Regions from separate parts of the Mesorhizobium sp. CNPSo 4661 genome, predicted to be linked through region 3. Evidence: riboswitches for the same ligand, from Rfam matches in the RefSeq annotation. Region 3 holds a riboswitch; each other region holds the start of a gene.
What was found. A riboswitch is a leader RNA that binds a small molecule or an ion and turns the genes downstream of it on or off. The one in region 3 is predicted to bind cobalamin.
Positions count from the first base shown of each region.

Region 1: it holds a riboswitch for cobalamin, as region 3 does, so the genes downstream of both, AC0YKC_RS13315 (CbtB domain-containing protein) here and AC0YKC_RS07825 (DUF1636 family protein) in region 3, are expected to answer to the same signal.
Region 2: it holds a riboswitch for cobalamin, as region 3 does, so the genes downstream of both, bluB (5,6-dimethylbenzimidazole synthase) here and AC0YKC_RS07825 (DUF1636 family protein) in region 3, are expected to answer to the same signal.

Region 1 is NZ_JBWGIO010000008.1:42,607-46,473, forward strand. It holds gene AC0YKC_RS13305 (hypothetical protein) at 1-534, opposite strand, end outside; gene AC0YKC_RS13310 (CbtA family protein) at 541-1,281, opposite strand; gene AC0YKC_RS13315 (CbtB domain-containing protein) at 1,384-1,593, opposite strand; adenosylcobalamin (AdoCbl) riboswitch at 1,593-1,738, opposite strand; gene AC0YKC_RS13320 (histidine phosphatase family protein) at 1,823-2,398, shown strand; gene AC0YKC_RS13325 (PilZ domain-containing protein) at 2,544-2,816, shown strand; gene AC0YKC_RS13330 (DUF6428 family protein) at 3,046-3,570, opposite strand; gene AC0YKC_RS13335 (ArsR/SmtB family transcription factor) at 3,613-3,867, shown strand, end outside.
Region 2 is NZ_JBWGIO010000001.1:310,701-314,567, reverse strand. It holds gene AC0YKC_RS01455 (pirin family protein) at 1-139, opposite strand, end outside; gene AC0YKC_RS01450 (DUF2277 domain-containing protein) at 149-415, opposite strand; gene AC0YKC_RS01445 (exodeoxyribonuclease VII small subunit) at 460-711, opposite strand; gene AC0YKC_RS01440 (histone deacetylase family protein) at 715-1,641, opposite strand; cobalamin riboswitch at 1,757-1,933, shown strand; gene bluB (5,6-dimethylbenzimidazole synthase) at 1,977-2,714, shown strand; gene AC0YKC_RS01430 (hypothetical protein) at 2,715-3,695, opposite strand.
Region 3 is NZ_JBWGIO010000004.1:237,316-241,182, forward strand. It holds gene AC0YKC_RS07815 (cobaltochelatase subunit CobN) at 1-238, opposite strand, end outside; gene cobW (cobalamin biosynthesis protein CobW) at 257-1,294, opposite strand; gene AC0YKC_RS07825 (DUF1636 family protein) at 1,297-1,725, opposite strand; cobalamin riboswitch at 1,766-1,968, opposite strand; gene AC0YKC_RS07830 (winged helix-turn-helix domain-containing protein) at 1,998-3,197, opposite strand; gene AC0YKC_RS07835 (NADH-quinone oxidoreductase subunit A) at 3,531-3,867, shown strand, end outside.

The DNA.
Region 1 (3,867 bases), on a different contig from region 3:
ATGGAAGAACATGTCCCGCCATCTGGGCTCGACGACCGCGCCGGTGCTGAAGGCCTCGCCGCTATACTGGCACAGGATCCAGGACGCGCCGCCGCGCACCATGTCGGCATCGATGTCTGAGATCAGCGCCTTGGCCTGACGCGTGGCCGCCGGCATCGTCGCCATATAGGTCAGCAGCGCCTTGGCAGTGGCGAGATAGGCATGGCTGCATTCGTTGAAGGGGCTTTCCTCGTCGCCGAGGCTTCCCGGCATCAGGCCCCAGAGGCAGTAGGTGTATTGCAAATTGCCGTGATTGTAGAGCCGCCGGAAGGTCGGGTCGGTCACGGTCTGGCGCTGGGCAAGATCGATGATTTCACCACGGTAGCGCGCGATCACCGCCATCTGGCCATGCGTGAGGCTGGGGATCTGGATGCCCGGGGGAGGCGGGGCCGAGGATCCGCTATGCGCCTCGGCCGGAATGGCGATCAGAAGCGACCGCCAGATCGTCAAAAGGAAAATGGCCGCCAGGGCAAACAACCGTGGCGGCCGATGCATCGGAATTCAGGCGTAGCGGCGGGCAGGGCCGCGCTGGTCGCGCACCGCGACCACGCGCTCGGCAACCGCGCCGAAGCCGAGCCCGACGACGGTCCAGAGCACGAGCTGGATGCCGAGCGAGGCGACGCGGAACTGCCACAGCACCGTCGCCGAGAAGCTCTCCGGCACCTCATTGATGTCGGGAAGTGCTGCCTTCACCAGAGCGAAGACCACCAGGAAGGCGAGCCCTGCCACGATCGAAGCGTTCCAGGCGCCGAGCCGGTTCCACAGCCGCTGCGCCAGCCCGGCCGCCGCCACCATCGCCGCGATCGAGATCACGATCATGATGAAGAACAGTTCCGTGCGGTAGGCGATGGTCTCGGGGTTGCCGACGGCCGGCGGGTTCGCCGGATATTTGAGGCTGGGCACCACGATCACGGCCAGGAAGCCGAGCAGCGCCAGTAGCGCCGAGGTCCCGCGCGGCCCAAGCGAGCCCAGGCGGCCATAGGCATAGGCAAAGACCAGCGAGAACAGCCCGCCGAGCGCCGCGCCATAGACCAGCACGCCGGTAGCAAGGCCGATGCCGGCCTGCGTGGCGCGGCTGACCATCTCAGGCTCCGGCGCTTCGCCGGCGGCCTGGGCCTGCTGTTCCTCGAAGGCGATCGCCTTGTCGACCTGCGGCTCGCCATAGACGCGCGCGAAGGCAAACGCCAGAATCCCAGCGACCAACCCGACAAGCATGCCGCGCAGCAAAAGTTTTCCGACCATGTCAGCAGCCTTTCAAACAATCCGACGGAAAAACGCATAGCGATTTTCCGTCGGAATTGCGTTAGACCAAACCTTAGGACGGTTCAGCGATGCCGAACCGCTTTAGTGGCAGGGGAAGCCGAGCAGGTGGCGGCCGTCATGCACGAATTCGTGCACCGCCGTGCCGCGGATAAGCGACGTCGCGCCTTCTTCCGCGCCGACGAAATAGATCATCAGCATCAGCATCAGGCCGGCGAAGATTGCCCAGGGCAGAAGCTCGCGGACCGGAATAGCAACCGGACCGTAGCTGGGGGCGAAGGTGGTGTCGGACATATTGACCTCCCGTGGGATACTGCGTCCCGTTGATCGAACAAATGCTGCGGAATAAGGCCTGACTTTCGGCTGGTGCCGATCACAGTGGCGCGACCGTGCCGGACTCGCACCGGCTTCCAATCCCGTATAGCGCTAAAACACTTGTCAGCACTTCGTTCGCCTGTCAACGACATGTAATGGCCAACAGGCTTCGCGCGGCCGAAATTTCACTGGACCACGGAGTTTTGGGATGCTCGCCCGCCTGACGATGATTGCAAGCGGTGCGACGCAGGCCACGCGCAAGGGTCGCTTTCCGAACGACGAGGCGCCGGAGCCGCGGGCTCTCGATCGCGCCGGCGCACTGGCCGCTTCGCTGCGCCGCGCCGACCGCGTCTGGACGAGCCCGGCGCTTGCCGCGCGGCAGACCGCTGAGGCACTCGGCCTTGACGCGACGGTCGAGCCGCTGCTTGGCGAGCAGGATTTCGGACGCTGGGCCGGCAAGGGCTTCGAGGAGGTGCAGGTCGAGGACCCGGAAGGCATGGCGGCCTGGTTCGCGGATATGGACGCAGCACCCCATGGCGGTGAGTCGCTTGCCGCCGTCGCCCGGCGGGGTGCCGCGCTGATGGAGCGCCTGGCCTCCGAGAGCGGCCACACCATCGCGCTCACCCATCCCGTGCCGATCCGCGCCGCCATGGTGCATGTGTTGGGCGCGCCGCTTTCCTCGGTCTGGAAGATCGACATCGAGCCGCTGTCGCTCACCGAGTTCCGCGGCGACGGACGCCGCTGGGTGCTGCACGCCAGCGGGGTCGTTGTCGGCACGAAATAGCGCTGGGATCCTCCACCTGCCGACCAGCGGCAGCAGGCCAGGCCGAGCTTCGCCGTTTCAGTGATCGCTAACGGAACGGAAACGCCTCGCGGTTATTATACTGGTTCGTGGCGAGGAGAACTTTTGCCTGAGGAGCCCGCCGGATATGGCCGACTATCCCGAGACCGAGCGTCGTCTTCATGCGCGCGAATTCGTGCTCAAGGAAGCCACGATCATTGCCGCCGGCGTCAGGATCGGCTGCTCGGTCAGAAACCAGCACGAGCAGGGCGCTGAATTGCGCGTCGCCCCCGATGCGAAAATCCCGGACCGCTTCCTGCTCGAGGTTCCGGCCGACGATATGGTCTATCGCGCTTTGGTGCGGTGGCGGCGCAACGACCGCGTCGGCGTGGCGCTCTACAGCAACGCGCCGAAGGACTGACGCGCGGCCGTCCCCAATTCACCACTTGATCCTGCCCCAGGCGGCGTGCAACCCGGTACACATGGAACGCAACCGGCGCGCGCGCGTTCATTGCCGGATCAACAGGGATTTGCGAATGAGCAGGACAGCCGTTTGGGTGGCGCTGATCGCCATCGTTCTCGTGGGCCTTTACCTGTTGCAGGCCAACGGCATGATCAGATTCTAGCAGCGTCGCGCGACCGTCGCAGGATCAACAGCAGCGGCTCGCGCCGCAGCAAGGCTGGCTTGCTGCCGCCGCCTGTTGCTTGAGCCAGCGGTCACGCGGCTTGCAGCTTGACGGTCGTGGCGACAGCTCCACCTCGACGGCCCCGCCGACGAGGCTCGGCTGGGCCGCCCGGTGCAGTTCCATCGGGCGCACGCCGTCGCTGACCTCGAAGGTCAGCTTCGCAGCCTGATCGAGCGCGACATGGTCCGCCACCTTGCGGATGATCGCTGCGAACTTGCCGGCCGGCATGTGGACCGGCCCGCCTTCGTCCACGTCCCATAGCTGGACGAAGATTTCCGACCATGATTCCGGATTCGCCTCGCAATCCAGCGCCGAGAACTGTCCCGCTTTCACCTCGGTGACATGGTAGCCCGGCTTTACCGGCCGCCCGTCATAGCGGAACACCAACGGCCTGTCCTTGTGATCGGCCAGTGCCATCAGCAGGTCGCCGATGGTCAGGTCGGATGGATCCGTCGGAGCGACGTTTTTCCGATTGTCAGAAGAGAGCATGTCGGCTATTCCTCATTTCAATATTTCAAGGATTATTGAAACGTGGATGAACGTCAAGCCCTGATCGCCTTTGGCGCGCTGTCGCAGGAAACGCGCCTGCGCCTGCTGCGCCTGCTGGTCGTTGCCGGACCGGAAGGTATTGCCGCCGGTTCGCTCGCCGAAAAAGTCGAGGTCTCGCCTTCCAATGTCAGCTTCCACCTCAAGGAACTGGAGCGTGCCGGCCTCGTGACCGCGCGACGTGATGCCCGCTCGATCGTCTACAGCGCCGAATACGACGCGCTGTCCGGGCTGATCCGT
Region 2 (3,867 bases), on a different contig from region 3:
GACGGCGCTTTGCCGTCGGCAAGGCGCGTCGCACCTCGAAACCGCCGATATCCTTGGCGTTCGGAACGACCATCAGCTCGATCTGGTCGCAGGCGAAGGCATCGCCGGGCTCAGGATCGTTTCCCGGAAAGAAGCTCATGACCGTCCCTCAGGCGAAGCGCAGCGCCGACCTGGCTTTCGCCTTGGCGGCCTCTTCCTCGCGGTTGCGCGGTTCCTGGCTGGTTTCGAGCGAGTCGATCAATTCGCGCGCGATCGCGGCGATCGCCTCCACCGCATGGTGGAAGGCATGTTCGTTGCGCTTGGACGGCTTGGTCGAGCCGCTGAGCTTGCGCACGAACTGAAGCGCAGCATCATGCACTTCGTCATTGGTCGCCGGCGGTTCGAAATTGGCCAGGGTCTTGATGTTGCGGCACATGGCTTGAACTCCTTACCTGCTTGCTCTGCCCACCCTATTCCAAATCAGTCCGCGTCCAGCGGCTCCGTTCCTGCCGGCTTGCCGTCGCGCGACAGCCTGATCTTCTCGACCTTGTCCTCGGCGGCCTTCAGCAGCCGGTCGCAGTGCGCCTTCAGCGCCTCGCCGCGCTCGTAGATCCTGATCGACTGGTCGAGCAGGACGTCGCCGCGCTCCAGATCGTCGACGATCTTCTCCAGCGCGTCGAGCGCCTGCTCGAAGCTCATCGCCTTGACGTCCTCATTGCCTTCCACTGCCATACCCTATCCCTTCATCAGCCGCCCGACATGGGCGGCGACTGAAAATGCCAGTCCCTGCAGATCGTAGCCGCCTTCCAGCAGGCTGACGAGCCTGTTGGAGCTGTGGCGCCCGGCGCGCTCCATCAGCTGGCCGGTCGCCCAGTCGAAATCGTCCTCAGTCAGGTTGATCTCGGCGAGCGGATCGCGGTGGTGCGCGTCGAAGCCGGCGGAAATGATGATGAGGTCCGGCGCGAACGCATCGATGGAGGGCAGCACGCGTGACAGGAAGGCATCGCGGAACAGGTCGCTGCCGGTCTGCGGCGCGAGCGGCGCGTTGACGATGTTGCCGGCGCCGGTCTCGCTCTTCGCGCCGGTGCCAGGATAAAGCGGCATCTGGTGCGTCGAGCAATAGAGCACCGACGGGTCGTCCCAAAAAATGTCCTGGGTGCCGTTGCCGTGGTGGACGTCCCAGTCGACGATGGCGACGCGCTCGGCCTGGTGCTTCTTCTGCGCGTAGCGGGCAGCGATCGCGGCCGTGTTGAACAGGCAAAAGCCCATCGCGGTGGTCTTTTCAGCATGGTGACCCGGCGGACGCGCGGCGACGAAGACATTGGCGGCGCGGCCTTCGAAGACATCGTCGACCGCGGCGTTGGCGCCCCCGATGGCCGTCACCGCGGCCTGCCAGCTTTTCGGGCTGGCGCTGGTATCGGCGTCGATCGAGACGATGCCGTTCTCAGGGATCGCCGCGCGCACGCGCTCGACGAAATCCTCGGGGTGCGCATAGAGGATGGTTTTCTCGTCGCCTTCGGGCGCCTTGACGCGGTCGAGCGCCGAAAAAGCCTCGTCGTCGAGCACACGCTCGATGGCGCGCAGGCGGTCGGGCCGCTCGGGATGTCCGGGCGGCGTAAGATGTTCCAGGAAGATCGGGTGCGTGTAGAGACGGGTGGCCATGGCGCCTAATCTAGGCACCGGCGGCACGGATGACCATGTTTGAAAGCCGAATGGCTGGGGAAAATTGCGCCAACCCGTGTCGCTGGCACCATTGGCGCAGCCCAAGCTTCGCGGTAAGGTCTCGTCGCTGCCTGGTGCCCGCGACGCGGGAGAATCGGGAACACGGTTGAAATCCGTGGCGTGCCCAACGCTGTGAGGGGGACCGCGCCGGCAAGAGCCACTGTCGATGACGGGAAGGCGCCGGTGCGGGACGATCCCGAGCCAGAAGACCGGCCTGGCAGACATGGTTTTCCGCTTGGTCAGGCGGGAGACTGCTTATCGCAAGGGGAAAAGCGATGACGGCAGCAGCGATCGCCACGAGCGGCGACGACTTTGACCAATTGGCGCGCGACGCGGTCTACAGGGCGATGTTCACCAGGCGTGACGTGCGCAGCCATTTTGTCTCCGACGATCTCGATGACAGCGTGCTGGCGCGGCTGATCACCGCGGCCCATCACGCGCCGTCGGTGGGCTACATGCAGCCGTGGAACTTCATCGTCATCCGCGACGCGGCAAGGCGGCGGCAGGTGCGCGATCTGTTCCTCGCCGCGCGCGAACAGGAACTGCCGGCGATCGAGGCGGAACGGCAGGCGCTCTACCGCAAGCTGAAGCTCGAAGGCATCTGCGAAAGCGCGCTCAACCTGTGCATCACCTGCGACCGGCAGCGCTCGAAAGACTCTCCGCTCGGGCGCTGGCACAACCCCGAGATGGATCTCTACAGCACCGTCTGCGCGGTGCAGAATTTCTGGCTGGCGGCGCGGGCGGAAGGTGTCGGCGTCGGCTGGGTCAGCATCATTGAGACCGAGGCGCTGAAGCAGCTCTTGTCGATCCCGGAGCATGTCACGCCGATCGCCTATCTGTGCGTCGGCCGCGTGTCGCAATTCGCGCCGAAACCGGACCTCGAGGCGCATGGCTGGGGCAAGCGCCTGCCGCTGCCGGAGCTGGTGATGAGCGAGACTTTCTGCGGCGCCGGCGAAGCGCCGCTCAAATCGGCAATCGCGAGGCTTCGTGACGTCGACCAGCCGACGCCATAATCAGGCGGCCCGAGGCGTATCCCAGCGCGAGCCGCCGAAGGAGCCCAACGCCTTGTCGCGCAGTTCCCTGAACTTGGACGAGGCCTCGGCGAGCCGGCGGTCCCATTCGGGATTGGGCGTCTGGCCTTCGATGGCTTCGAAATAGACCTGCATCAGCGAGGCGATGGCGAAGGGCTCGATGAAGGCCGCCTTGAAGGCCCAGGCAAACACGATCGCCAGCACGAAGGCCCAGCCGGCAAGCTGTCCCGGCATGACCCAGAGGATCGCGGCCGCGGGCGCCAGCATCAACAGGAAGATGACGAAGGACACGCCCCACATGATCACCGCTAGCCAGACGGCGTTCTTGATCATGTGCTTGCCGTTCTGCGCGTAAAGCACGACGCCTTGGCGCGCCGTCTCGAAAGGCGAATTCGAATTGATGCGGATGTTGTAGCCGAGGATGATCTCGTCGACATAGGTCAGCGACAGGCGGATCACCGTGTTGATGAAGCTGACGAGACCGCTCAGGCCCGGAATGGGCAGGAAGGCGGCGATGCCGCCGATCAGGCCGGTGATGGCGCGGATGGCGCCCTTGACCAGCTGGTCGACGACGAAAAGGATGTTGGCCTCGGCGAAACGCTGGGTGACCACTTCCTTGGCATAGGCGATCTGCCCTTGGCCGTCGGGAACGTCATGACCGTCGATCAGATGCACCATGACGGCGATATGACCGGCCTTGAGCACGTAGAGAATGTATTCGCGGATCCAGTAGACGGCGATCGAGACGATGCCGAAGCCGACCACGCCGCCCCAGAGCGCGAAAGACGTCGGTCCGTCCGGGTCGGTCGAGATGTGGCCGACGCCGTAGCCGACGCTGGCGCCGGTTCCGGTCGCCATGATGTAGGCGACCGTGATGCCGAAATAGACGATCATGCGAAAGACGATGAACGGCCATGTCCGCATCATGATGGACACCGACCTGGCGATGCTGAAGTCCCACATGCCCCGACTCTCCCACCCGCGCATGACCCCGAAAATCGGAATCGATTTTCGGAAAAGGATCATGCGCCAAATCAAGTTTTACAGCGTCCTTTGCGCGTTCAAAGAACGCGCGGCGCTGTAAGAGAATGGCTGGGGAGGATGCGCTCACCCGATCGATTGTCAATCACGGCAG
Region 3 (3,867 bases):
TGGCATGGCGGGCAACGCTGTCGATCCACAGGTCGACCGACATCGGGTGGCGGAGGTCGCGCAGTGCGGCGAGCCGCATCGAAGGCAGCCGCTCGGCATCCGCCTTCCAGGCGGCTGCCAGGCCGGCGAGGTCGCTGTCGGTGAAGGACAGGGCCACGACATCCGCAGGCGTCTGCCTGAGGTCGATCGGCTCGGCGAGGTCGTCGAGCGAAGCGGATGTGGTGGCGAGGATATGCATCGCTTTTTCGTGTTGGCCTCAGCCGGCGAGGATACGCTCGATCGCCGGACGGTTCAGCCCCTTGAGGCCGATGACGACGAGCCGCGAGCGGCGGTCGTCCTCGGCCGTCCAGGCGCGGTCGTAGTAATGGTTGACGCGTGGGCCGACGGCCTGGAGCAGAAGCCGCATCGGCTTGCCGCCGACCTCGACGAAACCTTTGACGCGCAACACGTTTTCCTGCTCGGCGGCAAGGGCGACGCGCTTGGCTAGCTCATCCGGGTTGGAAATCGCGGGGATGTCGAGGACGAAGGAATCGAAATCGTCGTGCTCGTGGTCGAGCTCGTCGTCATGATGGGTCTTGCGGTTCTCGATGTCGTCCTCGACGGCGAGGCCGAGGCCAAGCAGCACGGACGGGTCGACCTTGCCTTGCGCGGTCGGCACGATTTTGACGGCGCGCGCTACGTGCTCGCCGATGACGGCGTTGGCGCGTTGCGAGCCGGCCGCATCCATCAAATCGCTCTTCGACAGGATGATCAGGTCGGCGCAGGCGATCTGGTCCTCGAACACCTCCTCGACCGGATCGTCATGGTCAAGGGAATCGTCGGCGGCGCGCTGCGCCTGAAGGGCATCCATGTCGGAGGCGACGCGGCCGTCGGCCAGCGCCGGGCCGTCGACCACGGCGACGACGCCGTCGACGGTGACGCGGCTCTTCACGGTCGGCCACTGGAAGGCCTGGACGAGCGGCTTCGGCAGAGCGAGGCCGGAGGTCTCGATCAGGATGTGGTCGACCTTGGGGTTGAGCGACAGGATCTGGTCGAGCGCCGGCACGAAATCGTCGGCCACGGTGCAGCAGATGCAGCCATTGGCGAGTTCTACGATGTTTTCTTCCGGGCACGCGTCGACGCCGCAGCCTTTGAGGATCTCGCCGTCGATGCCGACATCGCCGAACTCGTTGACGATGATCGCCAGCCGCTTGCCCTTGGCGTTTTCGATGAGGTTTCGGATCAGCGTCGTCTTGCCGGCGCCGAGGAAGCCGGTGACGACGGTGCAGGGAACACGGGAAACGGAAGCGTTCATGGTCAATCCTTCAGCATGTCAAGGGGAGGGATGCGGGCAACCAGGCCGCGCTTGAGGGAATCGGGCCGGCCGCGCCAGGGGATCAGGCCATCGGTCGAGGTGGCGAAGAGCTTTGCACCGGCGACGAGGTCGGCGCCGCTGGCGGTATTCAGATCGCCGAACACATAGCTCCAGCAGCCGTCGCGCAGCAGCGCGGCGCTCAGCCGGCGCTTGCAATTGCCGAGGCATTCTACGGTGCGGATGCGGATGTTTTCGCCCGACGCGGCGCGGCGCGTGTCTTCGGCCAGCAAGGCGCCGGCGCGCGGATGCGCGTCCGAACCGGTCTCGTCGCGGCAGGAGGAGCAGACAATAATGGTCACGCCGGCCAGTGCGTCGTCGGGCTCGGACGAAAAATCCGCTGCTTTAGCCGGGAAACTGCCGTTGCGATCCAAAACCATGCTCCTTGCCCGGAAAACCCGCCGGGCATTCGGATACTCAAAGTCTCAGACGGCAGGTCTCCTGGCTCGCGGGTCGTCGCCTTGAATGCCGCCTTCCCGGGACATCCCAGTGGTTTTCGGCTAAGGCTCGTCGCTTACAGTTGCGGGGACAGCCGCGGATTTGGGTTTTTGGCCCGCACCGCATTCCCTCTTGGCCCCTGCCGTTGCGGGTAGGGGACCGTCTAGGTCGGATTTAGGCTTTTGCAGGCGGCAGAGTCAACGCGCGGCTACGACACCGCGATGTCGGCCAGCGCCGGTCCGAGGTCGCCGGCCGGCGTCACTTCGATCGCCTCTAGCCCGAGCCAGCCCTGCATCTGCTTCAACTCGTCGAAGAGCTGGGCGGCGGTTTCAGGCGGCGCGTCGGGCTCGGCATAGGCGGCGTGAACGCGCAGCACGCTGGCCGGGCGGTCGGCCCGAAGATCGACGCGGGCGACGATCCGGTCGCCGAGCAGGAAGGGCAGCACGTAATAGCCGTATTGGCGCTTTTCGGCCGGGGTGTAGATCTCGATGCGATAGCGGAAGCCGAAGAGCTTTTCCGTCCGGGTGCGCTCGAAGACGACGGGATCGAACGGGGCGAGCAGGGCGCGGGCCTCGATGCGGCGCGGAAAACGGGCATCCTTGTGGAGATAGGCCGGCTTGTCCCAGCCTTCGACCTTCACCGGTAGCAATTCGCCTGTTTCGACCAGTTCCTCGATGCGGTCCTTCGTGTCGCCCGGTGCAAGGCGAAAATAGTCGCGCAGGTCGCCATAGGTGGCGATGCCATGGGCGCGAGCCGAGATGCGCAGCAATTCGCGGTGCGCGTCCTCGACCGAGGGCACAGGCAGGTCAAGCACCGCCTGCGGTAAAACGCGCTCCGGCAAGTCGTAATAGCGTTCGAAGCCGCGCCGGTAGGCGGTGGTGATGCGGCCGGCCCAGAACAGCCATTCGAAGGCGTGCTTGGCCTCGCTCCAGCCCCACCAGCCGCCATTGCCCTTGTGGCCCTCGATATCGGAGGCGGCGATCGGCCCGCGTTCGGCCACCTCCTTGTAGATCTCCTCGATCAGTTCGCCGCGCTCGCGGCCCCATTTGGCGAGGCCGATATACATTTCGTCGCCCTGCTCGGCGCGCTGCATGCGCCAACGTATCAAAGGCCAGGTTTCGACGGGGAGGAACGACGCCTCATGCGCCCAATATTCAAAGACGGCGCGCTTGCGGGTCACCGCGGCGTTGTCGAGCAGCGTAAGCGGGTAGGGGCCGAGGCGAGAATAGAGCGGCATATAATGAGCGCGCACCACGGCGCTGACGGAATCGATCTGCAAGAGGCCGGTTCGCGAAAGCACACGCGCAAGGTGCCGGCGGTCGGGTACTCCTCCCGGGCGAGGGTCGTTGAACCCTTGCGCGCCAAGCGCGATGCGCCTGGCCATGGCGAGCGAGATTTTCTCCTTCATCAAGATGTCCTTGCCGAGATCGTCCGTTGGTTCTTAGCCGGTGATTCCGGCCATGCTAGCAGGCAAATGGCGGGAGACATGTCAGGAGAGAAAAGTGGAGTAAAAAGCGAAGGAAATCAAACAAGAGCGGATCGGACCAGTTTCTTCCGATAAGGCGTCCAGGGCCGCGATTTGAACAAGGTTTGACTTGCGTCACCGAAACCGCTGCGCTAACCCATCGCCGCGATGCAGCATGGGCCTCTTAAAACGGTTCAGCGGTTAAACTGTCACGCTTCCGCATTAGAGTTCGTTGCTGTAATCAAAGTGAACTGCCCGCCTAAGGAAAGCCGCCGCATGAGCGCACTCCTGAGTTCATATCTGCCGATCGTCCTGTTCATCGCCGTGGCGCTGGTCGTCGGCCTTGCGCTGCTCATAGCGCCGTTCCTGGTCGCTTACCGCAATCCAGATCCGGAAAAGCTCTCGGCGTATGAATGCGGGTTCAACTCGTTCGACGACGCCCGCATGAAATTCGACATCCGCTTCTACCTGGTGTCGATCCTCTTCATCATCTTCGATCTCGAGGTCGCCTTCCTGTTCCCATGGGCGGTGTCGTTCTCCAAGGTCGGCATGCTCGGCTTCTGGTCGATGATGGTGTTTCTGGCGGTGCTGACCATCGGCTTTGCCTATGAAT